4 regions of the Leptolyngbya sp. BL0902 genome follow, and region 4 is predicted to be linked to each of the others. Evidence: predicted binding sites of a transcription regulator. Region 4 holds the regulator's gene; each other region holds the start of a gene.
What was found. Region 4 encodes NtcA, which controls nitrogen genes in cyanobacteria. Its sites were predicted from a motif close to TTTGTANNNNNNNNTACAAA; they were not measured.

Region 1 (7,247 bases), 160 kb from region 4:
TTAATGGCTAAGGATACCCCAGTTAAACCGCTCACCGGGCAAGCCCTAGTTGAGAAAGTTAAAGAGCTTGGCAGCTATGGCCCAGAAGAAAAGGCTAAAGCCTGTGGCTACTATAGCTTAACGAAATCGGGAGCTCCCCGAGTTAACATGATGAAGTTTAGGAATGCCCTGCTCGAAGCCCAAGGCATTCAGTTTGACGGCCCCCAAGGTAGTAGTGGGCGGGGTGGTCGTAGTGCCAGCTATCGCATTAGCGTTCAGGCTAACGGCAATCTCCTGATTGGGGCAGCCTACACCAAGCAAATGAGTCTCCAGCCCGGTGATGAGTTTGAAATTACCTTGGGCCGCAAGCATATCAAGCTCAAGCAAGTGGGGGCTGAGGACGAAGAATCCTAGGGGAGGCTCGTTAGCCGCAAAGCCAAATTTAGGGCAGTGAGAACGGCTTCATCCTTAAATAATTAGGCGTTTAGGTTTAGGCCAGAGGTGGCTAAAATTGGCCTCCTAGCCGTTCTCAATACTTCCTACCTACCCCAGGAGTTATATGCTACTCCTGGGGACAGTCCTCCTGAAAAACAGTGGTGACTGTAAGATTTACAGGGGCAACCTATGAACTTTCCGATCATATTAGATATTGCGCTGGGCCTCGTCTTCGTGTTTTTTGCGCTCAGCCTATTGGCCAGTGAGCTTCAGGAGATCATTGGCACGCTGTTACAGTGGCGGGCAGAGCATTTAAAACAGTCCATTGAGATTCTGCTGTCGGGCAATGATCGAGAAAAAGACGCGACCGCCCAAGCCCTCGCCGATGCCCTTTACGAGAGCCCCTGGATTCGCAGCCTGAACCAGGAAGCTAAGGGGCGCATTGCCCGTTCCTTTCGAGGGCTGCTTCACCTGATTGGTCGCATTTACCGTGTCCTAACGGGAACCCGTAATGTCTTTGGGGTGGGTAAAACCAGCGGCCCCTCCTACATTCCCTCCGAAGCTTTTGCCAACAGCTTGCTGGAGCGAATGCAGTTGAGTCAGCTTTGGCAGGTCTTGGCAGAGGAACGGCTGGCTACCTTTGCGGCAGAGAAGGTGATTTTGCCCGTTAGTAATATTTTGAGCGACCTCAAAGCTAGCACCGGAAATGAGTTTTTGCTGAACGCTGAACTAAAGCAGTTTGAGCAATCGGTTCAGGTCATTTTGGCCGACTTTCGCAGTGGGGATGTCTCCCTATCAGAAAGCGTTGATCGCATCGTGCGGCGGCTGGAGGACTTTGCCCTGATGGCGCGGGATATTCTGCCCGACAACCATCCTCTCACCGAAACCTTTATGCGGCGTCTAGAGTACATCAGGCGCGGCTTTGCTAGCACCTCTGCCGAACGCGCCGCCCTGCTGGGCAAACTGCGCCCCAGCGTGGCTAACCTGCTGGATGTGTTTGATACGGGCAGCACCACCTACCGCGAACTGCGCCGTCTGGCGGAGGGCAACCATTCCAGCGCCCAAGCCCTGGTGGATCGCCTGGAAGCTGCCGCTATCACCCCCGCCCTGCGAGCCAGCCTCGCCACCCTGGCCCGCAAGGCCGAACTGGTGACGGATACGGCCCAAGGCCAGGTAGCTCAGTTCAGCCGTGAGATTGAAACCTGGTACAACCGAGGTATGGATCGGGCGACGGGGGTCTACCGCCGCAATGCTAAGGCCGTAGCCCTGATGATTGGCATCGCCACGGCGGTGGCCATCAATGCCGACTCCTTCCACATTGCCAGCCGTCTCGCCACCGACCCTGTGCTGCGAAATTCGGTGGTGCAGGCTGCCGATCAGCTGGTGGTTGAATCCTCTGGCGACTTGAACCAAGACCTTACCCAAGTGCGAGAGTCCGTAGACCAAGCCCTTGAGAGCATTCCCTTCCCCCTGGGCTATAACGAGGTGGTGCTAGAGCAGCAACGACAGGCTGAGGCCGATTGGCCTATTCCCCTGGTGCAGCGCCGTTTTTTGGGCTGGTTGGTGACGGGATTTGCCATTTCCATGGGGTCTACCTTTTGGTTCAACGTGCTGAAAAAAATCGTTAACGTCCGCAACACGGGCGATAAAGGAGCCTAGCCCCTTGCCGCAGTCCCCCCTGTCACAGTCCCCTGGGCCGCAGTCCCCAGATTCCCTGCTCACGGCGGCAGAATACCGCTGTCGTCGCACCCTTAATCTTTACAAAACCCCCGATTTAGACGGGCTTGTCACCCAGGCGGCGGCGGGGCGGCACCTGCGAATTCAGGTCTCTCCCCCGTCGGAGGCTAGCGCTAGGGCGCTTTCGGTACAGCTTTGCGAAGACGGCTATCCGGGCTGGATTGGCCTGCGGCAAATGAGTGCCCTCGCCCCCGCCCCGGAACCCTATCGCCCAGTTGCCTTAGATCGCTCGGCTATTGTGGAGCGGCTACCCCAGGTCATCGCCTTTGCCCAGGCTGCCATGGCTCAGGCCAATGTCTACCTGTGGGGGGGTACCGTGGGGCCAAACTTCGATTGCTCTGGGCTGATGCAAACCGCCTTTGCCTCGGCGGGCATTCGGCTTCCCCGCGATTCTTACCAGCAGGAAGCCTTCACCCAACCCATCGGCTGGGATGAGCTAGAGCCGGGGGATTTGGTCTTTTTTGGCACCCCCGAACGCACCACCCACGTAGGACTGTACCTGGGGCATGGCACCTATCTCCACAGCTCCGGCAAAGAGCAGGGGCGCAACGGTATCGGCCTCGACTCCCTTACGGATTTATCGGATCCGGTGAGCCAAGCCTACTACCAGCAGCGTCGCCGCCCCGGACGGGTGATGGCCAGCTACCATCCAGCCGTGGCCTAGACCTGGGCCAGCCACGCCATGAAACAGACCCCCGGCCCTTGTTCGGACGAGGCTGGATCCATGAGATCCGCCAAGGCCCGTTGATACTCCTGGGGCACAGGGCTAATCAGATCCAGACGGCCCCCCATCGCCGCCATGAGTTCTTGGGCAATGGCCAACCCCAGCCCAGTGCCGGGGATATCGCCCTGGGCCTGAACGCCGCGAAAATGACGCTCAAAAATCCGGCTCTGATCCGCCAGCGGAATCCCCGCGCCCGTATCCCCCACGGCCAGCCCTTGGAAGGTTTGGCCCTCCACCACTTGGCTCAGCCCTGCCACTACCCACACCGTAGCGCCACCGGGGGCATACTTCAGAGCATTGTCGATCAGGTTGCTGAGAACCTCTGTAAGGGCTTTAGGATCCATCCATACCGCTGGCAAGTCCGGGGGCAATTGTTCCAGCAGATACAGCCCCCGCTCCTGGGCAATGGCCATGGCCGATGGCAGTAGCGGCCTGACCTGATCCACCCAAGATCCGGCTACCCGTTGCAGCGGTCGCCCCCACCGTGGGCCTTCAGGAGGCTCAACCCCAGTCTTGGAATCCGTCCCCCCCGATTCTGGTAACAGCAGCCCCCCTCCAACCGGGGGAAACTGCCCCTGGGGCCGCTGGTTGGGCGAGTTATCCGCCCGCAGGTCGTCATCTCCCTGGGCTAGGGCGTCGTCAAAGGTTTGGGCCAAGTCCTGCAACCGCCGACTTTCCCGCACAATGCCCTCGGCGATGGGCTGATTGGGATCGTCCTCCGGGATACGCTTGACCAGCAACCGCCCAAAGGTTTGCAGCGCCGTCAGAGGGTTACGAAACTGGTGCAGCAAATCGTGGAAGGTCTCCGACTGAGACGCCTGGGCCAGGTGACGCTGCTGTACCTGCTGCTGAAACCACTGCCCCCGCTGATCCAAAATCCAGGCCAGCGCGAGGGTGTTGGCCACCTGATCCGCCTGCCGTTGTTCCTCCCGGCTCCAGATAGGGGTCGGGCGATGGCTCACCAGCATTCCTAGCGCCACACCCTCATGGATTAGAGGCCGCACCAAGGGCGGCACATCCGTTGCCCCTGGGGGAGGCTCCGTCAAGGGCGCAGGGTGGACAGACGGAGGGCCAGGGGTGGCCGCGTCAGCCCTCGGATGGCCGTAGGGTGGGCTTTCATCGGTCAGCGCAACGTAGGCCGTGCTCGCATCAGGGCGACTTGAAGACTCCGACGGGTCTAGGGTTGTCAAGGACTCTAGCCGATTTGCCCAGGGATGTTCAGTTTCGGGGTAGGCCACCAAGGGCACTAGGGAGATCCCCGCCCCCCCATCCCCTTGCTCCGCTAGGTAGACCACCGTTGAGCTGGCTCCCAGAAACTGGGCCAGCAGCGTAATCTGCGACTGGCACAGGGCAAGAAATTCGGGGCTGGCAAAGGCCATAATTTTGACCCAACGAAAGAGTATGACGAGAGAAAAATTAAAGTTTTGTCAAATTTTTAACAGTTCTGTTCAAGGCTGATCGGGGCGTTTATGCCTCAATGCCTTACCACATGAGGGCTACAGCAGCACAACTCTAACTTTTAAGAGAAGTTGAAATTCTCATATCAAGCCTATATACTTGGCCTGGTTCAACAATTTGTAATCAAAACTACATCCAAATATCTACAGAGAGGGAGGTAGGTAACTTGGCTAGGAGACGCAAGCGCAAGAGCCGTCGTCGATTGGAAGGTCGCCGGATTTTAGAGGCTGTTCCTCAGTATAGTATTGAGAGCGGCAACGAAAAACCGGTCACTGCTGCTCGGAACTTCATCCACTCCGAAGGTATCGCCCCCCCGGCGCTCCTCCTTGTAAAACGGAATGAGCACACTACGGATCGGTACTTCTGGGCTGAAAAAGGTCTCTTCGGGGCTCAGTACGTTGAGGAAAATCACTTCTTGTTCCCCAGCCTACGGGCTTTGCTAGGCGAAGAAGAGGATATTCCAGTGGGTACCGCCGCTCGCTAGAAAGATTCTTAGCACTATGGGGGATTCCCCCAGAGCAGGTCTTCGGGCCTGCTTTTTTGTCTCTGTTGTCGTCTATCCGTTATCGTCTATCTGTTGGCCATGGATCGGTGAGGTGCCTGGGCTCAGGCCAACTCACGGGAAAGCCTTGCTGGATGGGTGAGCACAGCGTAACCCATGCTAGTCAAGGGGTTGATACATTGTGACCACATCGAACCATTCGCCGTAATGCTCTACCCTAGCCCAGAGTGCTCCGGCCATCCCAAACCATTCCCCAAACTCCATCGGTTCGCTATGATGGAAACAGGGTCTACTACGGCGTTGGTGACTACCAACAATGTTTTACGATCTATATTTCTTCTCAACGGGAGCTGAGCTGTGTCGGCGGCAGTAGACCGAGCCTGTACTCGGAAACTTCAAGCCTGACGCCAAGGCACCCACCTGGTTTTTCCAGGTCGAAGGCTGAGGTAAGACGGCGTTGCGGTAGATCCTTTCAAAATTCCTCCGTTGATTTCGGTCGGCGGGGGAATTTTTGTAGGCGGCGTTCTCGGTCTTTATGATGGGAACTCTGTGATGAGTTAGAACGCTGTGATTAGAGCGTTGTACCGTTGAAACCGTTCTCCCCTCGGCCCCCTATGCCCCAGTTCCTCGGATCACCGCCGCTACCCATGACGGCCAAAGCTCCCCCCCACCGCTGGCCCTGGGGGAACCTGGGCTGGGTAGGGCTGAGCGGCCTGTTGATGGCCATGGCCCTGCCGCCCCTAAGTGGGTGGCCCTTGGCCTGGGTGGCGTTGGTACCCCTATGGTGGGTGGTGGTGGGCAGCGGGGGATGGCGGGCCGCTGCGGGCTATGGGCTGCTGTGGGGCATTGTCTATTACGGTCTTTCCCTCGTCTGGATTACTCACCTCCATCCCCTGATGTGGATGGGTATTCCCTGGGCGGGCAGCATCGCCATTGCCCTGGCTGCTTGGGGCATCATCACCCTGTGGGGGTCGGTGTGTATTGCCCTGTGGGGGGCGGGGCTGTGGTGGATGGCGCGTCGGTGGCCCGATGCGGTGCTGTGGCGCGTGTTGGCAGCAACGGCCCTGTGGTGTTTGGTCGAAACCCTGCGGAACTACAGCCCCCTGGATTGGTCGCCCCTGGGCCTGACCCAAAGCCCCAATAACCTGTGGATTCTGCACTGGGCAAGGCTCTCTGGGCCAACCACCCTGACGGCCCTGCTGGTGGCGGTCAATGGTCTATGGGCAGAGGCGGTCTCTTCCCAGGGCTTCCGGCTAGGACGATTAGGACTGCCCCAGAACGTCCGGGGGGGACGGCGGCATGTGATCGGGCTGGGGGTGGGGCTGCTGATTCTGAGTCACGGACTGGGCTGGGTGATCTATCAACGCGCCACCCCTGCTAACCCTGACCAAGCCTTGACCCTGGGCCTGGTGCAGGGCAACGTGCCCACCCGCGAAAAACTCACCCCCGCCGGAATTCGGCAGGCGATGACCACCTACACCGAAGGCTACCAAGCCCTCGCCGCCCAAGGGGTGGATGCGGTGATCACGCCGGAGGGGGCTCTACCCGTGATCTGGCGAGCGGGGGATCCGCTGGTCGCTGCCCTGAAGCAGACTGTGGCCCAAACGGGGGTGCCCCTGTGGCTAGGCACCTTTGCCCCGGTGGAGGGCGAACCCCGCCACTATACCCAAAGCCTGCTGGAACTTCGCCCCGATGACTCCGGCCTGGATGAGCCTCGGTTCAGTGACCGCTACCACGCCCGCTACAACAAAGTACAACTGGTGCCCCTAGGGGAATACATCCCCTTCGAGCCCGTGCTGGGGCGCATCATTCAGCGCCTATCGCCCCTGGGCAACTCCCTGGTGCCGGGGCAACGGGGGCAGCGGTTCGAGACCAGCCTCGGCCTCGTTACCGTCGGCATTTGCTACGAATCCGCCTACAGCCGTCTGTTTCGCCAGCAAACCCGCCAGGGGGCCAGCTTCATCGTCACCGCCTCCAACAACGACCCCTATCCCCCCGGCATGATGGCCCAACACCACGCCTTTGACGTGCTGCGAGCGGTGGAAAGTGACCGCTGGGCCGTGCGCGTCACCAATACGGGCCTCTCTGGCCTGGTGGACAACCACGGACGCACCCAGTGGATTGGCCCACCCCAAATCGCCCTGTCCCATGCCGTCACCCTTGACCGTCTTCAAACCCAAACCCCCTACATCCGCTGGGGCGACTGGCTCTTACCCTTACTGGTGGGCGGTAGTGTGCTGCTGGGGTGGCCTCTTCTCAAAAAACGCTAGTCGTTGGTTCAGGTCTCTGCTACACTTGTTCAAGGTTAATCCTTGGAAGCGTGGCTGAGTGGTCGAAAGCGCCTCCCTGCTAAGGAGGTAGGGGAGTAAACCTTCCCTCGTGGGTTCAAATCCCACCGCTTCCGTTTTTACA
Region 2 (7,247 bases), 420 kb from region 4:
AGAATTTCTAACGCCCCAGCAGGCTCTTTTTGTGACGCCTACCGCTGTCTCCGACATCGCGAAGGCGATGATAACGGCAGCAGACCCAAGTCAGGCCCAAGGCTTCATCCACCACAGCCGTGCGATTTTGCCCCAATATACCTGGCAGGCTTCAGCCCAGCAGCATGTCCTGGCCTATCAGCGTTTGATATCGGGGGCGGCGGCTATTCCAGAAAGGCTAGTACCCGCACCTGCGGAGCCTTTTGATCCTCAGGCTGGGCCATAAACCGAGTTGATTGGGATTCTAGATGCTCCAACTGCCCCAGGGCCAAACTACAGGGAAAGCCATATTTGGCCTGTACCCGCTGACTCGCCGTTTGCAGGGCGGTGCGAGATCGATCCAGAAAGTCCTCAAGGGCGTAGCTTTCTCCCGTTGTGAAGTAGTCTTTGACCACTAACGAGGGAGAGTAGCAGATTTCCTGGGAACCATCGGGCCACTGAATTTGAAAGCGTATTTCAGGCATAGAACAAGAGGGTGTGATCACAAGGAAACTTAGAACAGCTAGGACACTTGCAGTCCACGCTCAGCCATGACTCGTCGGACTTCGTTGCCGGGGGGATAGAAGGCCAAATCCGCTTCCATCAAATGGTGGGGATGGCCGCAGATGTCGATCTCTTGGAGCGATGTCCAGTGCAGCCGCTGAAAGAATCTTACATTTTGCCTTTGTACCGTGGCCAAGAAGCGATCGCAACCCCAGCCGTGGGCCGTTGTTACGGCCTTCTGAATTAAGCCTTTGCCAATGCGCCCAACGCGCCGATAGCGAGGATGAACCCCAAGCCGTCCGCCATACCAAAGGCGATGCTCCGCCTCGTAGATGCGCACGATGCCCACCACCTGCCGCCCTGCCAAAATATCCTGCTCCACGGCAATGATGGGATAGGCGATATTGTCCAGTTCATCCCTATCGTCTTCGGAGAAAAGCCCCTGCTCCTCGCAGAAAATGGCCCGCCGAAGCTGGAAATAGGCGCTGACATCCTGGGGGGTCTGGGCTAATTCAAAGGTATATCGAGGTAAAGACATGGTGGATACCGTCTATACAATGCTCTTTACAGTGCGGCTGCGACCCGGTTGCAACCGCCAACCGAGGCTGCCGCAGTTCATGAATCCACGGACTTTTTGAAGGTCTACTCAAACGCCGCTAGGGCCGAACAGGCTCCACATTTGGCACAGCCCGCCTTCATGGCCGCTGCCGTCATCCCGGCCTGCTTCAGACGCTGGCCCACCTGTTCATACACCGCCGTCATAAACGCCGCACTGGGGGCCGGATGCTGGGCTAGGGGCGTGTCGGTAATGGGCACAAAGGGCACGATAAACGGATATACCCCCATCGCAATCAGCCGTTCCGAGGTGGAGATCAGAGTTTCGAGGGAATCCCCTAGCCCCGCCAGCAGGTAGGTCGTCACCTGCCCCCACCCAAACACCTGCACCGCCGCCTCAAAAGCCTCAAAGTACACCGACAGAGGCACCTCGGCCTTACCGGGCATAATGCGAGCCCGTACCGCTGGATCTGCCGCTTCTAGGTGCATCCCAAGGCTGTCAATGCCTGCCTGTCGCATGGTCTCAAACCAGCCAAAATCTGCCGGAGGCTCGCACTGGGCCTGGATGGGCAGATTCACCCGTTGCTTGATGGCTCGCGCACATTCGGCTAGGTAAGCGGCTCCTCGATCCGGTGTATTGGGCGTTCCGGTGGTCATGATCATGTGTTGCACACCGTCTAACCGCACGGCGGCCTCGGCCACTTCCGCCAACTGTTCCGGGGTTTTACGCGCTAGGGTACGCCCCTGATCCAGGGATTTTTCAATGGCACAAAACTGGCAAGCCGTGGAGGCGTCCCGATAGCGCATACAGGTTTGCAGCACCGTTGTTGCCAAAACATCCTTGCTGTGGAGCAGGGCGATTTTCCAGTAGGGCACCCCATCCGCTGTGGTTAAGCTATAAAACCGGGGCTGGTGGGGAAACTCAACGGTGGCAACGGGCTGATCCTCATAGGTCAAGATGGCCTGATGGGTCTCCTCTGAATTGGCAACCCCGTAGGGCGAACTAGCGGCGGTTCCGGTGTAGATCGGCACCATGATGGTGCGACCATCAATGGTTACGGCTTTATGGTCGGAGGGGCCAGCGCCCCCCCGTCGGCCTTGGGCCCCCATCGATTCATCGACAATCTGCAACCCACGGGTCTGCAATTCCGTTAGGAGATGTTTTGGATTCATGGCAGGAGGAGGTGACGTTGGCGGTGATGTGGGCAGTCGGTAACGCTAGGCGTCATGTCAGAGAGATAGTTCGGTCTCAGCCGCCTGCGGGGGGGAAGCAGGAGAGACCATCGGATCACGATCTGGCTCCGGCGACCCCGTTTCCAGCAGCGACCAGGGCGCTTGATTCAGCCGCAGCTTCAGCAAATCTGGACGGGCATAGTGGCCCACGGCATCCATCATGCGCTTGCGCTTCGTGATCAGGGAAAAGTCGAGATCGGCAACTACCATGCCCTCGCCCTCAACAATAGGGTCGGCCAAGGGCACCCCCTCAGGGCTAATAATGGCGGTGTAGCAACCACCACTGAGCGCCTTGTGCAGCGCCGTATCTGGCGTAATCTGCGCCTTTTGTTCCGCCGTTAGCCAGCCCGTCGCATTCACCACAAAACAGCCGGACTCTAGGGCATGGTGGCGCATGGTCACTTCCATTTGGTCACTAAAGATTTGACCCACCATCGACCCCGGAAACTGCCCACAATGGATTTGCTCGTGCTGGGCCATCAAGGCAAAGCGGGCCAAGGGATTGTAGTGCTCCCAACAGGCTAGACTGCCCAAACGACCCACCTGGGTATCCGCAACCGTCAAACCCGTCCCATCCCCTTGCCCCCAGACCATGCGTTCGTGATAGGTCGGCGTGATCTTGCGCCGTTTCAGGGCAAGCTGGCCATCCGCATCAAACACTAGTTGAGTGTTGTAAAGCGAACCCGCATCCCGTTCTGTAACTCCCAGGACGATGACCATGCTGTAGGAGCGAGCGGCCCGCGACACCGCATCCACCACTGGCCCCGGCACGGTTACGGCCTCCTCGTAGAGGGTCATGTGGGGCTTACCCATCAAAACGGGGGGCGTTACAAAGGAGAAATAGGGGTAGTAAGGGACAAAGGTTTCCGGGAAGACAATGAGATTCACCCCGTCCTTGGCCGCCGCTGCAATGGCGTCTAAAACCTTTTCTGTGGTTCCCTCACGACTGTGCAGCACGGGGCTAATTTGAACCGCCGCCGCCCGAACAACCTGACTGTAATCCATGACAATACCCCCAGTAATAAACGCTATACGATGGAACCGAAGCAAGCCTATATCCCTGCTTCGGTTCCCCAAGCTAGAGCGTCCAGGTATTGAGGATAAAGGCTCCTTCTTTGCGATGCATAAGGATTAAATCCATTACATCAAGAGGATTAATGGGCCGAATACCCGGAATCAAAGAGGGTTCGCCATGACCATAGAGGGCTTGCAAGGCAAATCGACAGGCGTAAATTTTGCCCCCCTCTTCCATGATTTTAATCAACTGATTATTCATGGCTTGGTGCCCAGGAAAAGCTTCGTCTCCCAACTTGGGAAAACCACGCTGTAGCCCCAGCGTTACCCCAGGCCCATAGAGCAGAACAGATGTCTCAAATCCCTTCCGAATTAGGCGAGTGGCCTGCAACAAATTCACTAGGCCAATCGACCCCTCAAAGGCTACCGTATGAAAGGTAACGAGGGCTTTTTCTCCCGGATCGGCTTGGACATCCGGAAACACTTTTTCTTCGTAGTCCACCAAAAAATCGCCAGCCTTGTGGGCAGGAGCAGTAACCTCAGGCATTACAGTTGTCCTCAAAAACTAACAAACTTTGCTCAAGCCTAGATACAGGAAAGGGTTTGCACTAAATCACTCCTGCCTCTAGCGTTTGAATTTGAATCTTTCAAGATGGGTTCTTGTTAGTTAGCACCTTAAAATTCCGTAACGTCACAGCCTGTATCACAAACAACAAAGTTGTAGAGTCTGTGACTAGTGCCAGGGAAAACTGAACAACATCGAATAGAATCTGGGGTACGTGGGACATACCTATCAAAAGTGATAGGGTAATCTTCGCTAATTGTAGTCATATCTTGATAAAGAGAGCGGCGAGCCTCCCCCAACGTACTTATTTTGGTCGCGTTGACCAGCAGCAGCCCTAGTCATAGCCACAGTTACGGCTGTTTTGTGCTTCAAACTACAAGAAGCCAATGCTAAACCGCATAGCTTAATCTCAAGTCCTACGCCAACGACGAATTCACCGGAGATGGTCAAGGTTAAATACTATGCAGCATCACGCAGTCATCATTGTGGGCGGAGGGCAAGCGGGGCTCTCCATGAGCTACTGCCTCAAGGAACGGGGAATTGATCATGTCGTTCTGGAAAAGCATCGAATTGGTCATGCTTGGCGCAATCAGCGCTGGGATTCATTTTGCTTGGTGACGCCTAATTGGCAATGCCAGTTACCGGGATTTCCCTACCCAGGCCCTGATCCCCACGGATTTATGGCTAAAGACGAAATTGTGCAATACATTGAGGCCTATGCTCGCCACTTTAATGCCCCGGTACAGGAAGGGGTAACGGTTTCCAAAGTGCGGATGGAAGGTGGCAATAAGTTTTATCTCAACACCTCCGCCGGAGAGTTCACTGCTAATCAAGTGGTGATTGCCACGAGCGGTTACCATCGGCCTAAAATTCCGGCCTATGCGGAGCGCTTACCCGCAACGATAACTCAACTTTCTTCCTCACAATATAAAAGCCCTGAGCAGCTTCCTGAAGGTGGGGTACTCATCGTGGGGACGGGACAATCTGGCTGCCAAATTGCCGAGGATCTTCACTTGGCGGGTCGGCAGGTTCACCTCTGTGTTGGGGGGGCTCCCCGTTCTCCCCGGCGATATCGGGGACGAGATGTGGTGGACTGGCTGGAACAGATGGGTTACTACGATATTCCCATTGATAAACATCCCCAAAAAGAGGCCGTTCGCGACAAAACCAATCACTATCTCACCGGGCGTGATGGCGGACGGGAGATTGATTTGCGCCGTTTTGCCCTCGAAGGGATGAAGCTCTACGGACGATTAACGGCGGTTGAAAATGACCAACTGCGGTTTGATGACAGCCTCTCGCACAACCTTGACCAAGCGGATGCCGTCGCCGAAAGTATTAAACGCACTATCGATCAGTTCATTAGCAATCAGGAAATTGAGGCTCCAATTGAGCCACCCTATGAGCCCGTTTGGACACCCCAAGAAACGATTGCATCGCTGGATCTGACGACCGCCAATATCACAACGGTGATTTGGGCCATTGGCTATGATATGGACTTTAGCTGGGTAGATGTGCCCGTCTTTAATGGTAAAGGCTATCCCTGTCATGATCGCGGCATTACGGCGGTAGAAGGCTTTTATTTTCTAGGGTTGCCCTGGCTCTATACCTGGGGTTCTGGGCGATTTTCTGGCATTGCCCGCGATGCTTACTATGTGGCAGATCGCATCGTGATGACCGAGCGTCGAAAACATTCAACACAGTCCTTACTGGATCGATCACCGCTGCTAGAAGTCATCAATGATATGGCCTTGGGATCTTGATCTAACCCCTGTGATCCCTTTAAATTCATCCCCTAAATCCACCCTTGGGCAACCGCTTGGTAAACCCCCTGGTAACGGTTTTTGGCCTTCAGCTTGGCCAAGCTATTGTTAATATGGAATCTCACCGTACTTTCGCTGATAAATAGGGCTTGGGCAATAGCGCGGTCACGCTGTCCATCCGCCAGTAAGGCCATCACCTGTTGCTCACGCTCCGACAGGAGCGGCGCAGGATCTGGATGGCGTTCCACGGGATTCTGTAGAGCTTGGTGAATGAGGGCGCGTAGATCCTCTGCCGTACTTCTAACGTCCATGACAGCGACCACGCCCGCCGGAACACTTCCCTTGCCCTGGTTGACCCACACCACAGGGAGATGTCCGAGCCATGCCGGGTCATCTGTAATCCGCACCATAGCCCCAGCCTCTCCAGTCCCAGCTTCTCCGTCTGTTACCCAAAAGCCCGCCTGGGCAACGAGGTGGACAACACCCTGGTGCGTGAGCGGTTGGCGACATTGCACCTGTACCACAATGGGATACTGGGCCGCAGGAAGCATGACGGAAAGTTGAGAAGTCTGCCGCTGCACAACAGATCGAACCTCAAAGCTCCCCCCTAAACAGATCACCCCGTGCCTAATGTCGGCAAAACGAGAGTCCCTAAACCTGCCGTGCAGGTGCCCCCTCCGTTCCTCCTCCTCAGGAATCAAACCGGATTCCTCATCGGCGAGTGCCTCAAGGTACACCGTGTGGGGAGTATAGGTAAGGCGACAATAGCGACAGTTCACCTGGTTGAGGGTTTCGACCACCTGTCGCAGCAAGTGGGCCACCATCGGCCTGAGAGGACGCTCGGTACCCACTAGGGTAAATGGACTATCCCCCAGGAGTTGAGCCAGTTGATCCGAGAGCGATGTGGTTTGCAGTCCAGCGTCTCTAGGCGCTGAGGCCGTCGCTTGGGCCGCATCCAACGCCACGGTAACGGTCATACACAGCACCTGCAACACCTCCAGAAACTCTGGCTCAAAGGGGCCACGCCGAAAACTCGCCAGAACACCCAGAACCCTTTCTCCAGCCACAAGGGGATAGCCCGCAAAGCCTTGAATGTGGTTATCCAGCGCCCATTGGCGATCCTTGACCCAAGCCTCTTCCGATAGCTGATTACTGAGAAACGGCACCCGATTTTGGGCAATTTTTCCCACCTTATAGGCCCCCATGGGCACCCGCGCAAAGGATCCATTGGTGTGGGTATAGAGCCCTGAGGACGCCACTAAGCGCAGTGTGACTTGGTTCGGTTCCAGTAACCAAATACGAGCAAAGGCACAGCCAAATTGCTGCACCAAGGACTCGGTCACTCGGTGGGCAATCTGGGTTGGATCAAGCTGGCCACTAATGGACTGGGCAATCTCCTTGACCTGCTGCAAGTCGTGCACCAGTCGGGCCGCATCTAAAAACGAGGAAAATTGGCCCACAGGGATATCCAAGATTTAGACGGCGCTAAGGTCAACGGATTATCCTTCGATCCAGAAGTCTTACCCCTACGGCTGGCCTGCCTAGAACGCAACTTTCTAGCTCAGACTTCTAGCTCATCAGAGTTGGTACGACCC
Region 3 (7,247 bases), 1.7 Mb from region 4:
ATGACCCTCGACGGAGCCTTCAGCACCATTAACCTCCAAAGCTATGAGCTGTACCGCTCGACCTGGGAAGCCCTGACACAGCAAACCCAGGTCAAACTCAATGCCTGGGTAGAGATGTCCCAAGGACAAGGCATTGACACCACCGCCACCCAACTGGCGGGAGAACCGGGCAAAGCCCTGTGCCTGCTGGCTAAAGACTGGTCAGCGGATTTAATGGTTGTAGGCCGACGGGGAATGCAGGGGCTTGGCGAACTTCTCCTCGGTAGCGTCAGCAGCTATGTTCTCCACCATGCCCCCTGCGCGGTGCTGGTAGTGCAAGGGCAGACCATCGCTGACGCTGCCGCCTAGGGGGCAGGCGAGATCCCTCCACCGTGAGGGCGAATCAACGCCCTACCCCACCATGATCTCCCTCACCATCCTCCCTAAAAACCTCCCTAGACCAAGGATCTGGGGAGGCTAGGGTGCTAATTGGCTGAGTTTGTCGCCCGTGCTGGCGGATCCCCAGATAACGGGCTACTTGCCAAAGCTGCTGATGGCAACCTTAGCCAACTCGATAGCTTGGGCTAGGGCCGTGCTGTCTTCCGTTAACTTACCCACGGCAGCGGCGGCGTCATCCACATTCAGCGCCCCTGTATCCTGACTCAGGGAGGAAAGGGCCTTAGAGACTCCGTTGAAAGCGGCTTGTAGGTCGTCAAACTTAGTGCCTAGTTGGGTTTCAAGAGCCGCTTGGATCTGATCTGGAGTGGCAGAGAGTGCCTTCTGAAACGCTGCCGTATCCTCCACCAGGGTACTGAAGGCAGTGGCAGCGGTTTCCAATGCTGTTTGAGATGCCACAAGTTTTGGTTCTAGTAGCGTTGTATCTGGCGTAGGAGAAATTGCAATTTTGCTCAGTTGCTTGGTCAAATCCTTCGTGACCGACTTCAGGGGCTTTAGGGTGCCATTAAAGCTGTCTTCTAGGACGTCTTCATACTCTCCCAACACCGAGGACACAAACTCCTGAGCAGCCTTGCTAATTTGTAGATCCATGGCTTCAGTCACAGAGCCTTCAGTGGCCGCTAAGGCCGGAGGAACAAAGGCGAACATCATCGTGCTCATCAGCCCTAGAAGGCAGATGCTAGCAGTCAATCCCTTAGCAAACCGACCTGTAATTTGGCGAAGGTAGTGAATCATGAAACTTTTCCTGAAATCAAACACATCTATACCCAGCGCTGCCTGGCCCATTGATTTGAGCTTTTATCTAGCTAACTTTCGCCCAAAAGTGATCCTTATTCCCGTCTTTCTGGGTGAGGAAAATTGAATTCCCATCCTGGGCTATCACCACCAGGAAATATGAGAACAACCGCATGCTTGGCGGTTTTTCTGGATGATTTGGGTTAACGAAAATTAAGCAGCTACAACGCTAAAACGAGTAATCCTCCAGCACTGTACACAATCGACAAGGGTTTTTCAACAGCCTGCTAAAAATCACAGACTCTCTACAGAATTCCCCCACGCTCCGCTTCCGACTCCCGCTTCCCCACTCCTGACTCCTGCCCCCTACCTAGTCCCCGACTCCTGCTTCCTGACTCCCGCTTCCTGACTCCCGCTTCCTGACCAGGGCAAACGCATACTCGTGGAAACAGGGATACTGATGGGGAAGGTTGAGATGGAGACATCCTATGGCCCCCACGGATAGGCTGCTGAATCATTTTGAGTCGTTAGAGGATCCGCGTACTCCGTACCTGATTGAGCACCGCTTGTTAGACATCATCGGGTTAACGATCTGTGCGGTGGTCTGTGGGGCGGAGAGTTGGGTGGAGGTGGAAGCCTACGGGCAAAGCAAAGCGGCGTGGCTGAAGACCTTTCTGGCGCTGCCAAGCGGAATTCCGTCCCACGACACGATTAGCCGTCTGTTTGCTCAACTTGACCCCGACCAATTGCAGGGGTGTTTTCTGAGTTGGGTGAAATCGGTATCGGCGCTGAGTGAGGGCAGTGTGGTGGCCATTGACGGCAAAACGGTGCGGCAGTCCTATGACCGAGGTCGAGGGAAGGGGGCCATCCATATGGTGAGCGCCTGGGCGGCGGAGAATCGCTTGGTGCTTGGGCAAGTGGCCGTGGATGAGAAATCGAATGAAATCACGGCCATTCCAGCCTTACTGAAGGTGCTGGCCTTGAGAGGATGCATCGTCACCCTAGATGCCATGGGGACTCAGAAGGCCATTGCCCAGCAGATTATTGAGCAGGAAGGGGACTACATCCTCAGCCTCAAGGGCAATCAGCCCGGCCTTTACGAGGATGTGCAGCAGATCTTTGACCATGCCCGACAGCAGGGCTTCAAGGCCATGCCCCACGAAGCCTATGAAACGATTGAGAAAGGCCATGGTCGCATTGAAATCCGCCGTCATTGGCTCCTGGGGGAGGTGGAGCATCTCGTCGATGCCGACCAGTGGCTCGGCTTAAAGCGGGTGGGCTTGATTGAATCGGAGCGTCGTCTTCCTGGGCAGGCTCCCACGATCACCCAACGCTACTATCTCACCAGCCTTGACGGCGGAGTAGAGCGCTTTGCCCAGGCCACCCGCAGCCACTGGGGCATTGAAAATAGCCTCCACTGGTGCCTTGATGTCGCTTTCCATGAGGATGACTGTCGCATTCGCACGGGCTACGCCCCCCAAAATATGGTCGTCTTGCGACACTTGGCCCTCAACCTTCTCACGCAGGAATCCTCCGCCAAGGTTGGCAAAAAAGCCAAACGACTCAAGGCCGGATGGGATAACGACTATCTCTTCAAGGTGCTGACGCTCACAAAATGAGTATGCGTTTGCCCTGGCTTCCTGACCCTCCAAATCCCACCAAAGCCAGATGGTATGATAAGTTCACATTGTTGCTGTATCGAGTGTTAAGGAGTTCGACCGTGGTTGAGCCGTTGCTAAGTGGCATTGTTCTAGGGCTAATTCCGGTAACGCTGGCGGGGCTGTTTGTGGCCGCCTACCTGCAATACCGTCGGGGCAATCAGTTTGACCTGTAGGCTCCAGTTAACGGGTCAGCGCTGAATCGGTTGATCCCCCCTTGGGCCAGATAGGCCGTCCCCACAGCCGCCTCGGTCGAGGTGGCTATTTTTATGGGCACTTGTAGGAGACCCTGGCGGATCTCGGCCCATGTTGGATTTTTGGCCCCACCTCCAGCGGTGTAGATGCGCTTCAGGGGGGACGACCCCTGCTGGACAAGGAGATCATAGCTCCGCTGTTCGATGCGGGCGATGCCCAGTAGTAGCCCATGGAGAAAGGCGACGTCATCGGCAGGACGAGGGGTGAGCCGGGGGGCAAGGTGGGGATCGTTGATAGGAAAGCGTTCCCCTGGCTGGAGCAGGGGGTAGTAGTCCAGATCCATCGGCGCAGCGGGGTCGATGTGTTGACTGAGGCGGGTGAGGGTGTCGGCATCAAAAAACTGCTTTAGCACAGCACCACCTGTATTAGAAGCGCCCCCCGCTAGCCAGTAGTCTCCTAGGCGATGGCTGTAGATCCCGTATTCGCTAGCCTCTACCCTGTGGGCGCTGAGGAGTTTAATCGCCAGGGTTGACCCCAGGGAGGTGACGCCATCCCCGACTTCGCTGGCCCCACTGGCCAAAAAGGCGGCGATACTGTCGGTGGTGCCCGCCACGATCTCGCACTGGGGCGACAGGCCAAACCGTTGTGCGATATCCGCTGTGACGTATCCAGCGACCTGGCCTGGTTCTAAGACCTTTGGCAGTAGGAAGGCCCAGGGTTGTCTAAGCATGGCATCGGGGTAAGCCAAGCGGCCCGGATCGTAGCCCAGTTTCAGGCTGTTGTGATAATCGCTGAGACCCCAACGTCCGTGGAGATGGGCGCTGAGCCAGTCGGCTTGGTGCAGAAAATATCGCCCTTGCTGCCACAGTTCAGACGGTAGGTGTGCCTGCCACCACAGTAGTTTGGCTAAGCTAGACGTGGCGCTATAGGCTGGGCTATGGGCGGGGACGAGGCTTTTCCCCTGGGCCAATTCCGTTTTGCCTCGGCCATCGTGGTACATCAGGGCTGGGGCAAGGGGCTGTCCTTGACCATCGCACAGCAGCACTGTGCCGGAGGTGCCATCTAGGGCAATCCGCTCAATGTAGGGGCTGAGGGCCGAGGGCAGGGCATCTAGGACGGCAAAAAGGGCTTGTCTCCACGCGGTGTAGGACGGCGGTGGATCCCCATAGTTGGTGCGGTAGGCCCAGACCTCCTGCCGCCGCTCCACCATCGCCGCTCTCACCCCGGAGGTGCCAAAGTCAATACCAAGGGCCAACACCATCTTCATACCCCACCGCAGATATACAAAAGGCATGACCGCCCATTGACCAGCCATGCCCCTGTTCTATTGTGTTCTGAAGTCGTGCCACCGAATCGGAACTGGCCTAGACGCTGAGTTCGCTCAGTTCGCGGCACATGTAGTCAAAGGGAGCTTCCACGACGGAGGGATTGGCTACCCCAGCTTCGGCTACCTTGGCTTTGATGATATCTTTCATGATTTGGATGCCGATGACGGTGGGGCCAATGGGCACGCCCAGGGAGTTGTAGGTTTCCCGCAGGCCCGCCAGCACCCGCTCATCCAGCAGGTCAGAGTCGCCAGCCACTAGGGCATAGCTGCCGTAGCGCAGGTAGTAATCCATATCGCGCAGACAGGCAGCATAGCGACGGGTGGTGTAGGCATTGCCACCGGGGCGGATCAGTTCGGGCACCTGGGCAAACAGGGTCGAACCAGCGGCCTTCACAATTTCCGAGGCGTTGGCGCTGATCACGGCTGCCGCTTTAATCCGGTCAAGGCCGCTGTCAAAGTAGGACTTAATGGAGCTAAGGGCATCCCGGTCGAGGTAGCGCCCGGTGTCGTCGTAGGTTTTGATCAGCGTCGTCACGGCATCCCGCATGGATTGTATCTCCCAACTCTCACTGGACAAACAGCAATTTTATTTAAAGGCATTCAAACCCGATCCGGCGCTTTATCGGGGACGTTCGTCGCGCCTTGGCAAGTCTGATTCTCGTGAAAGTTTACCACGGGGGTTTATCCCCCAAGTGCCCCTAGCCCGTTCAGGGGGCTTCTTTATGAGGGAATTGTTACAAAAGCACATATTTCGCTATGGATAGGGCCATGGTGCAGGGTTGGGCAAGGGCAGAGTAAGGCTGGGCCGAATCTGGGCCATGGGATGCGTAAATAAAGGGCTGAAACATCGTTACAAATCATCCCAATTTTGCCCCTGGGGCCTCGATTTCTGGGATAAGGAAGGGTTTATTTGTTGCGATCTCCTGACAAAAGGTAACTCCTGATACAAAACGAGCGTACCCCTATCCATAGGATGGGTCAGATGAATCAATGCTGTGGCAATAGCCCTGCAACGTGGTGCGCTTTGGCTCAGCCATAGGGGTTCCCGTTCTGGGGTGGGTTGAGCATAGCCAGTTGGTTGGCCATTCGGGACATCTGGCGGTTCTGTAGACCACCAAGCCTCACTGAAGGGCGAATGGCATTGATTTACTACACATTTCCACGCTTGTAGAGGTTAAGGAGTAGTTCATGGCAACCCCAGCAGACATCCTAAAGAAAATTGAGGATGAAGGGATTGAATTAATCGATCTGAAATTCATCGACATGCCAGGGATTTGGCAGCACCTTACCGTGCACAAGAGCCAGATTGACGAAAGCAGCTTTAGCGATGGCGTGGCATTCGATGGTTCCAGCATCCGAGGCTGGAAGGCCATTAACGAATCCGACATGATGATGGTGCCCGATCCTGACACCGCCTGGATCGATCCCTTCATGTCTCACAAAACCCTGAGCATGATCTGTACGATCAAAGAGCCTCGGACGGGGGAACTGTATTCCCGCTGCCCCCGCGCCATTGCTACCAAGGCCATCGAATACATGAAGTCTACGGGCATCGGCGACACCGCCTTCTTTGGCCCCGAAGCAGAATTCTTCATCTTCGATGACGTGCGCTTCGACCAAAACGAGCACTCCGCCTACTACTACGTGGACAGCGTAGAAGGCCGTTGGAACACGGGTCGAGAAGAGAAAGACGCCCTAGGTGTGAGCCGTAACCTCGGCTATAAGCCCCGCTACAAAGAGGGCTACTTCCCCGTCGCTCCCACCGATACCTCCCAGGACATGCGGAGCGAAATGCTGCTGACCATGGCCGAGCTGGGGGTGCCCATCGAGAAGCACCACCACGAAGTGGCCACGGGCGGTCAGTGCGAGCTAGGTATCCGCTTCGGCAAGCTGGTGGAAGCCGCCGACTGGCTGATGATCTATAAGTACTGCATCAAGAACGTGGCCAAGAAGTACGGGAAAACCGTTACCTTCATGCCCAAGCCCCTGTTTAACGACAACGGCTCCGGGATGCACACCCACCAGTCCATCTGGGGCAACGGCCAACCCCTGTTCGCTGGGGATCGCTATGCTGGCCTGAGCCAGATGGCCCTGTGGTACATCGGCGGCATCCTCAAGCACGCCCCCGCCCTGCTGGCCCTGACCAACCCCACCACCAACTCCTACAAGCGGCTGGTGCCCGGTTTCGAGGCTCCGGTGAACCTGGCCTACTCCCAGGGCAACCGCTCCGCTTCCGTGCGGATTCCCCTCTCCGGCGACAACCCCAAGGCCAAGCGCCTAGAGTTCCGCTGCCCCGATGCCACCTCTAACCCCTACCTGGCCTTCGCCGCCATGCTCTGCGCAGGTATCGACGGCATCAAGAACCAGATTGATCCCGGCGATCCTCTGGATGTGGACATCTACGACCTCAGCCCTGAGGAACTGGCCAAGATTCCGTCCACCCCCGGCTCTCTGCTGGATGCCCTGAAGGCTCTGGAAGCGGATCACGAGTTCCTCACCAGCACGGGGGTCTTCACCGAAGACTTCATCAGCAACTGGATCGAGTACAAGCTCGACAACGAAGTCAACCCCATGCGCCTGCGTCCCCACCCCTACGAACTAGCCCTCTACTACGATTGCTAGAGTTCCAGTCGGCCCTCACCCCCAGCCCCTCTCCCAAGTTGGGAGAGGGGGGGCGGAAAGTTCTTCAAGGTGCTTCACAGTCCCTCTCCCATGGGGAGAAGGATTTAGGGTGAGGGCCAAGTCATCAACAGCGGACTGTGTTCTACGGAATGCAGTCCGTTGTTGCATTCTGACGATTCCCGTCCCACGTCCTCCAATCCCTAACCCCTAATCCCTCACCTCCCCTAGCCGAAAATCCCCACATAGACTACTATTCCATCCAGTTTGTTCGTTAG
Region 4 (7,247 bases):
TTCACACATAACTCACGACTTCCTCTCCATCATCCATTACCCATAGGAATACGCGCCTGGGAGAAACCCAATGGGATCACGACTCGCCGCCATTGCCACCGCCTTCGACAACGTCTATAGCGGCTGGATTTTGTGGAACTTGTTTTTGGCCTTTGTGCCGCTGCTGCTCAGTTTTTGGTTGTTTCGCCCCCGTACCATTCCCCGCCGCTGGCTTCAGGTGGCCCTCGGCGGAGTGGTATCCATCGGCGTCATTGGGCTTTGGGCCAGAAGACCCGGGGTCTTGATGGACTGGGGCCGCACCCTTGTAGATGCCCTCACCGGAGACGTCAGTGCCCTGCTGCGGCTGAGTTGGCTAGTGCTGGTGCTGGCGGTGGTGATCGGGCTGTGGCAGTGGGGGCTGAGCCCTAGGAAGACGCGCCGTCCTTGGCTGTGGTGGCTGGGATTTGTGGTCTTCATGGCCTTTTTGCCCAATGCCCCCTACGTCCTCACCGACATCATTCACCTGATTCGCGGCACCCGCAGCGACACTATTCCCGCCTGGGTGATTGCCCTCGTCTTTGTGCCTATCCACATCACAGCCATTGCCCTAGGGTTTGAAGCCTACGTGATTTCTATCCTCAACGTGGCCTACTACCTGAAACAGCAAGGAGCCAGGGCCTTCATTTTGCCCATGGAGCTAACCATCCACGCCCTCTGCGCCGTTGGCATTTACCTGGGCCGATTCATCCGCTTCAATAGCTGGGACTTAGTGACGGATCCCCTCGACGTGCTCACCGACACCCTGAATATCCTCACCTCCCGGCGACCGCTGGCCGTCGTGATCGTCACCTTTGGGGTTTTGACCGTGCTCTACTGGCTAATGAAGCAAATCACCCTCGGCCTCAAACTACGCATCCACTACGCCCGTCAAGGCATGGATGCCCTCGACTAGGATTTTGGATCAAGGGCAACCGTCCTAGCCCAAACTGTCCTAGCCCAAAACCTGATTGACTGACCAAACTGGCTAAAACCCACATCTGTCAAAGGGTCAGGAGACCTGACCCCTACATGAACCCAGGACTGTAGGGGCGCAGTTTTCGCGCCCGCCGCAGAATCTTTTGTCAGTCAATCAGGCCCAAAACTGCCCTGGCACAAAAAAGCCAGGAGTTTCCCCCTGGCGAATAATCGTTTAAGTTGCTTAGCCGTTGATCGGCTATCCCGTCATAGGAGACACCTACAACAAGCTTGTTTAGCCCCCAGCCACAGCGGGGACAATGCTGACTTCGTCACCATCGTTCAGGACAGTTTCTTTGCCGTCCAAGAACCGAATATCTTCGCTGTTGACGTAGAAATTTACAAAGCGGCGCAGCTCACCGGAATCGTCGCAGAGGCGGGCTTTGATGCCGGGATAGGTGCTGTCTAGAGCATCCATCAGTTCCACAATGTTGCCGCCTGTACATTCGATGGTGGCTTCATTGTTGGTGAACTTTTGCAGCGGGGTGGGAATCAGAACTTTAATGGCCATGTCACTAAACTAAATTGAGCAAACTTGAATCAACAAAAATGAACCTGTAGGGGAAGCATCCCACTGGTACAGGCTTAGCCCTCATCCCCTGTCCCCTTCTCCCAAACTGAAAGAAGGGGGGCGATTTCAAAGTCCCTCTCCCCACGGGAGAGGGATTTAGGGTGTAGCTTGCTTCCCGTAGGGTGGGCTTCCGAGGGCTTAGACCAGCACTTGCTGCCACTCCAGGCGATCCAGGGTGCGAGCCCGCTCCAGTGCCCGCTCGAAGCTGTCGAGCTTGGGTTCGATGGTGAGGGGTTCGCCAATGTAGCCCTGAACGGCTTCCTGGGTCTTGAGGCCGTTTCCGGTGATGTAGGCCACGGTGCACTCGTCGGGATTGATTTTGCCAGCTTCGGCCAGCTTCTTCAGCACGGCGATGGTGGTGCCGCCAGCGGTTTCGGTGAAGATGCCTTCGGTTTCCGCCAGCAACTTCATCCCTTCTACGATTTCCGCATCGGTCACAGATTCGATGTTCCCGTTGGTTTTGCGGGCAATGTCGAGGGCGTAGATGCCGTCAGCGGGGTTGCCGATGGCGATGGATTTAGCGATGGTGCTGGGCTTCACCGGAGAAACGAAGTCGCGACCGTCCCGGAAGGCTTGGGCGATGGGGGAGCAACCTTCGGCCTGGGCACCGCTGAAGCGGACATCCTTGCCTTCTACCAAGCCGACCTTGGTGAACTCTTGGAAGCCCTTGTAGATTTTGGTGAACAGGGAGCCAGAGGCCAGGGGAGCCACCACATGGTCGGGCAAGCGCCAGCCCAGTTGTTCCGCCACCTCAAAGCCGAGGGTCTTGGAGCCTTCGGAATAGTAGGGGCGCAGGTTGATATTGACGAAGCCCCAGCCGTAGGAGTTGGCCACCTCGGAGCAGAGGCGGTTGACTTGGTCGTAGTTACCGTGGACGGCCATCACCGTGGGGCCGTAGATCAGGGTACCCAGGACTTTGCCCGCTTCCAGGTCGGAGGGGATGAACACGCAGCAGTCGAGACCCGCGTGGGCGGCGATGGCGGCGGTGGAGTTGGCCAGGTTTCCGGTGCTGGCGCAGGAGACTGTGGTAAAGCCCAGTTCGCGGGCACGGGTCAATGCCACAGAGACCACCCGATCCTTGAAGCTGAGGGTGGGCATGTTGACGGCGTCGTTTTTAATGTAAAGCTCTTTCAGGCCCAGGCGACGCGCCAGACGGTTGGCCCGCACCAGGGGGGTCATCCCGGTGCCCACGTCGATCACATCATCGGTGCTGACAGGCAGAAACTCTTTGTAGCGCCAGATCGACAGAGGGCCAGCCTGAATGCTGCTGCGAGACACCCGCTGACGAATGGCGTCGTAGTCGTAGGCGACTTCCAGGGGGCCAAAGCACACATCTTCGCAAACGTGCTTAGCGGTGGCTTCATACATTTCGCCGCACTCGCGACACTTCAGCCCGGTGAAGGTGGGGGCGTGGGTCTTGGCGGACTGGGTGACAAGGCGTTCGAGGGACTGCGTCATGGGAATAGAAACCTGTAACTGCAACAACTTAAACGATGGAAACGCCTGGGGAATGGGTTACTCAGACCTTCATTGCGTTTCGTTGAGCGAACTGTAGCACGACCACCAAATCGTTACCAACTATACCCGACCAAAAAAGTCGGATATCCCTGAAACCCTTGTGTTAAGGCTGGTTGAGATAGGTTGACCGGGTGTTTTTCAGAGGATATTCTGCCTTGAGGCGCAAAAAAAAGTTGAAAATTTTGTGGCTTTGGCTGCAAAAAATAGCTGGCGAGGGCCAAAAAGTAATCCACTATACAAACGCGTCCCAGGTAGTTAAGGTTAAGTGTTCTAAAGTCATGGAACGCTTGCATTACTCTGTGCCCCATGCTAGAAGGGCTGTCCATCCATTGACGTCGCAGCATCCCTCGATTTCTAGGTGGACAAGGATTTGAAGAGTCCTGGGATCCCAGGAATAGCTGAAGTTTCCGTGATGGCCTTAGCAAAACGTTATGGTAGTGACCCAAGATAAACCGCTTGCCAATGTCTTTCGCCAGCTTTCGGGCGGGGCTTTCCCTCCAGTCGTAGAGTCTTACGAGCGCGGCAAAACGATTTTCTTCCCTGGAGATCCGGCGGAGCGGGTATACTTTCTGCTGAAAGGAGCCGTCAAGCTATCGCGGGTCTACGAAGCGGGTGAAGAAATTACCGTGGCCCTGCTGCGGGAAAACAGCGTATTCGGCGTCCTCTCCCTGATTACCGGAAACCGCTCCGACCGCTTCTACCATTCCGTCGCCTTCACCCCGGTTGAGCTGCTATCGGTGCCCATCGAACAGGTGGAGCAAGCCCTAGAGGAAAACCCCGAACTGGCCATGGTGATGCTGCGAGGGCTGTCCTCCCGCATCCTGCAAACGGAAATGATGATCGAAACCCTGGCCCATCGGGATATGGGATCTCGCCTGGTCAGCTTTTTGCTGATTCTCTGCCGCGACTTTGGCGTGCCCAGCCAAGACGGCATCACCATCGACCTCAAACTCTCTCACCAGGCCATCGCCGAAGCCATCGGCTCCACCCGCGTCACCGTCACCCGCCTGCTGGGGGATCTACGCCAGGAAGGGATGATTTCCATCTACAAAAAGAAAATCACCGTCCACGACCCTGTGAATCTCAGCCAGCAGTTTACCTAGGTCGGTCGTCTATTCAAAGATCAGTATCAGTAAATGAACCTTGGCTGTTTTGGGTCAGGGCTGACTGCGCTTAGACTGATAGTGAGCGTTTAGCCGTTAGGCCAGTGCTATGTTGACTAATAATTCTAAGTCGCAGCCCTCCCGGCGTTCCGATAGCCCCGATCTCGCGCTAAAGGCCATCGCTTACAGCCTTGACTGCCTAATTCCTGGGTTTTATCTGTGGCTGGGGCCAATTAAGCTGCGTCTGGGCGGCAGCTTGCCAGAAAAAGACGATCCCGGCATTATTCACAGCAAAGCTGGTGTTGCAGTTGTTTTGCCGGGGTATCGCCTTTTCAGCACCTATCAGGGCACCTATGACCCTTGATGGTGCTAGTTCCTCAGTGGTGCATTGCTCCGCGAATGCACTCTACCAAACTTGATTCCATCCTCCTATTACCGTAGGGTGGGCATTGCCCACCGTTAATCCTGCCGTTATGGCTGGGCTTGTGGGTGTTGGGTTGTGCGTTGTGGCCCCTAACCTACGGGCTTTGTGTGAGGGGGGAACTGTGCGGGGTAAGTTATGCGGGGAAAGCTAATTGTATTTGAGGGGGTGGAGGGCTGCGGCAAGTCTACCCAGCTTCAGCAGTTGCGGGAAAGTTTGGCGCAGAGTGCGGCTTTTCAAGCGCTACAAAACCAGGGGATTATCCCCGAATTACTGACGACCCGCGAACCCGGTGGCACAGACCTAGGGATAGGGCTGCGGCGGCTCTTGTTGGAAGATTATGGGGAGGTGGCCATTGCTCCACGGGCGGAACTGTTGCTCTACGCCGCCGACCGGGCGCAGCATATCGAAGAAATGATTCTGCCCACGCTGGAGGCCGGAAGTTGGGTGTTGTGTGATCGCTTCACCGATTCCACCGTGGCCTACCAGGGCTATGGTCGGGGGTTAGATTTGGGGCTGATTCAGGAACTCAATCAGGTAGCGACGGCGGGATTGGTGCCAGATTTGACGATTTGGCTGAAGCTCGATGTGGAGCAGGGACTCGCCAGGGCGCAGCGGCGGGGGGCGCAGGATCGCATGGAGCAGGCGGAATTGGCCTTCCATCAACGGGTGCAGCAGGGGTTTGAAACCCTGGCCCAGCAATTTCCAGACCAACGGGCTACCATTGACGGGGCACAGTCTGCCGATGCGGTGGCGGCGGCGATTCATACCGTGGTTCAGGACTATTTGGCGGAATGGTACAAGCCCTTTTTGGCGATTTAGTCGGTCAAGAAACGGCCATTGCTCTGCTGGCGAGGGCGGTGGATCAGCGGCGGGTGGCTCCGGCCTACCTGTTTGCGGGGCCAAATGGCGTGGGGCGGCGGCTAGCAGCGGAACGCTTTGCCGAAGTGCTGTTTGCCCCCGATTCCAACCTACTGACAGGCCCAGATCCCACCCCCAACCAACGCCGCCGCATTGCCCAGCGCAACCACCCCGACCTGCTTTGGGTGGAGCCCACCTATCTGCACCAGGGCAACCTGGTCTCCGCCTCTGCCGCCGCCGAACAGGGCATTACCCGCAAAAGTGCGCCCCAAATTCGCCTAGAGCAGGTGCGGCAAATTGCCCAATTCCTCAGCCGTCCGCCGCTGGAATCGCCCCGCTGTGTGGTGGTGCTGGAATCCGCCGAAACCATGGCCGAAGGTGCTGCCAACGGGCTGCTGAAAACCCTGGAAGAACCGGGACAGGCCACGATTATCCTGCTGGCCCCTGGCCCCCAAGCCCTGCTGCCCACCCTGGTGTCTCGCTGCCAAACCATTCCCTTTCAGCGGTTAAACGGGGACGACTTGACCACGGTGCTGCAACGGGTGGGCCAAACCGAAGTTCTCAACCAGCCCCAGGTGCTGGCCATGGCCCAGGGCAGTCCCGGACAGGCCATTGCCGCCTATGAGCAATTACAAGCCATCCCCACCGAACTCCTGCAAGCTCTGCACCAGCCCCCCCGCAGTCTCCGTGCCGCCCTCGACCAGGGCCGTCAAGTGGCCAAAACCCTGGATACCGAGTCTCAACTGTGGCTGCTGGATTATCTGCTGAACTGGTATTGGCAAACCTATCCCGTAGAAAGCGCCCAGTGGTTGCCCCACTTGGAAAAGGCCAAGGGCTACCTGCGCCGTTTCGTGCAGCCCCGCCTGGTGTGGGAAGTCATGTTTATGGAACTCGCCAATCTAGGCCACTAGCCTGCCTTTTAAGCTCACAACAACTCCCGATGAAAAACCGTTATAAACATAGAGAGGCTTTGGGGAATTAGGGATGAATATTTATCGGCTGCGAGCCTTTCGGGACAACTACATTTTTGTGCTCCACGATCCCAACACCCGTCAATCGGCGGTGGTCGATCCAGGGGATGCGGCTCCCGTTTTGCACTGGTTGGATCAGCATGGCGCAAATCTCATCGCCATTTTCAACACCCACCATCACAGCGATCATGTGGGTGGAAATCAGCGGTTACTCAGCCGTTTTCCAGAGGCCAAAGTCTATGGCGGTGCTGAGGATCGGGGCCGAATCCCAGGGCAAACGGTCTTTTTGCAGGAAGGGGATCGGGTTTCCTTGGGAGATCGCACCGGAGAGGTTATCTTTGTCCCTGGCCACACCCGTGCCCATATCGCCTACTACTTCCCTCCAAATCGGGGTGAAGATTGGGGCGAGTTATTCTGTGGAGATACCCTATTTGCCGGGGGCTGCGGGCGTTTGTTTGAAGGCACCCCCGCCCAAATGGTCGATTCCCTCACCAAATTACGCCAACTGCCCGACACCACACGGGTCTGGTGCGCCCACGAATACACCCTCAATAATTTACGCTTTGCCATCACTGTAGACGCCCACAATTCCGCACTTAGTCAGCGCTTGCGGCAGGTAGAAATTTCTCGCCAACAAGATCAGGAAACCGTACCTTCAGAACTGGGATTAGAAAAGCAAACCAATCCCTTTTTGCGGTGGGATGATCCGGCTATTCGAGCCGCCGTGGAGGGCCAAGATGCTGCCCAAACCTTTGCTCGTTTGCGCGGCAAAAAAGATTTATTTTAGCCACCATAGAATGTTGGCTCGC

Region 1: GFS31_RS16245 (DUF3155 domain-containing protein) is a predicted target of NtcA. The motif match lies at 4,450-4,469, and genes of this name have one in related genera.
Region 2: GFS31_RS15005 (MSMEG_0572/Sll0783 family nitrogen starvation response protein) is a predicted target of NtcA. The motif match lies at 4,022-4,041, and genes of this name have one in related genera.
Region 3: glnA (type I glutamate--ammonia ligase) is a predicted target of NtcA. The motif match lies at 5,281-5,300, and genes of this name have one in related genera.

What each region holds. Positions count from the first base shown of each region.
Region 1 is NZ_CP046155.1:3,651,655-3,658,901, forward strand. It holds gene GFS31_RS21615 (AbrB family transcriptional regulator) at 148-393, shown strand; gene GFS31_RS16230 (hypothetical protein) at 604-2,073, shown strand; gene GFS31_RS16235 (C40 family peptidase) at 2,078-2,815, shown strand; gene GFS31_RS16240 (sensor histidine kinase) at 2,812-4,254, opposite strand; gene GFS31_RS16245 (DUF3155 domain-containing protein) at 4,500-4,817, shown strand; RNA gene ssrS (6S RNA) at 5,122-5,305, shown strand; gene lnt (apolipoprotein N-acyltransferase) at 5,450-7,105, shown strand; tRNA gene GFS31_RS16260 (tRNA-Ser) at 7,150-7,239, shown strand.
Region 2 is NZ_CP046155.1:3,386,298-3,393,544, forward strand. It holds gene GFS31_RS14980 (MSMEG_0565 family glycosyltransferase) at 1-265, shown strand, start outside; gene GFS31_RS14985 (MSMEG_0570 family nitrogen starvation response protein) at 204-503, opposite strand; gene GFS31_RS14990 (MSMEG_0567/Sll0786 family nitrogen starvation N-acetyltransferase) at 542-1,060, opposite strand; gene GFS31_RS14995 (MSMEG_0568 family radical SAM protein) at 1,165-2,250, opposite strand; gene GFS31_RS15000 (Nit6803 family nitrilase) at 2,308-3,315, opposite strand; gene GFS31_RS15005 (MSMEG_0572/Sll0783 family nitrogen starvation response protein) at 3,389-3,871, opposite strand; gene GFS31_RS15010 (MSMEG_0569 family flavin-dependent oxidoreductase) at 4,351-5,652, shown strand; gene GFS31_RS15015 (GAF domain-containing protein) at 5,685-7,112, opposite strand.
Region 3 is NZ_CP046155.1:1,209,155-1,216,401, forward strand. It holds gene GFS31_RS05440 (universal stress protein) at 1-348, shown strand, start outside; gene GFS31_RS05445 (hypothetical protein) at 514-1,170, opposite strand; gene GFS31_RS05450 (ISAs1 family transposase) at 1,659-2,789, shown strand; gene petG (cytochrome b6-f complex subunit V) at 2,891-3,004, shown strand; gene GFS31_RS05460 (FGGY-family carbohydrate kinase) at 2,989-4,317, opposite strand; gene apcB (allophycocyanin subunit beta) at 4,388-4,897, opposite strand; gene glnA (type I glutamate--ammonia ligase) at 5,539-6,972, shown strand.
Region 4 is NZ_CP046155.1:3,809,385-3,816,631, forward strand. It holds gene GFS31_RS16925 (DUF1361 domain-containing protein) at 71-931, shown strand; gene GFS31_RS16930 (MoaD/ThiS family protein) at 1,229-1,504, opposite strand; gene thrC (threonine synthase) at 1,703-3,022, opposite strand; gene ntcA (global nitrogen regulator NtcA) at 3,514-4,185, shown strand; gene GFS31_RS16945 (hypothetical protein) at 4,295-4,549, shown strand; gene tmk (dTMP kinase) at 4,745-5,428, shown strand; gene holB (DNA polymerase III subunit delta') at 5,401-6,378, shown strand; gene gloB (hydroxyacylglutathione hydrolase) at 6,452-7,225, shown strand.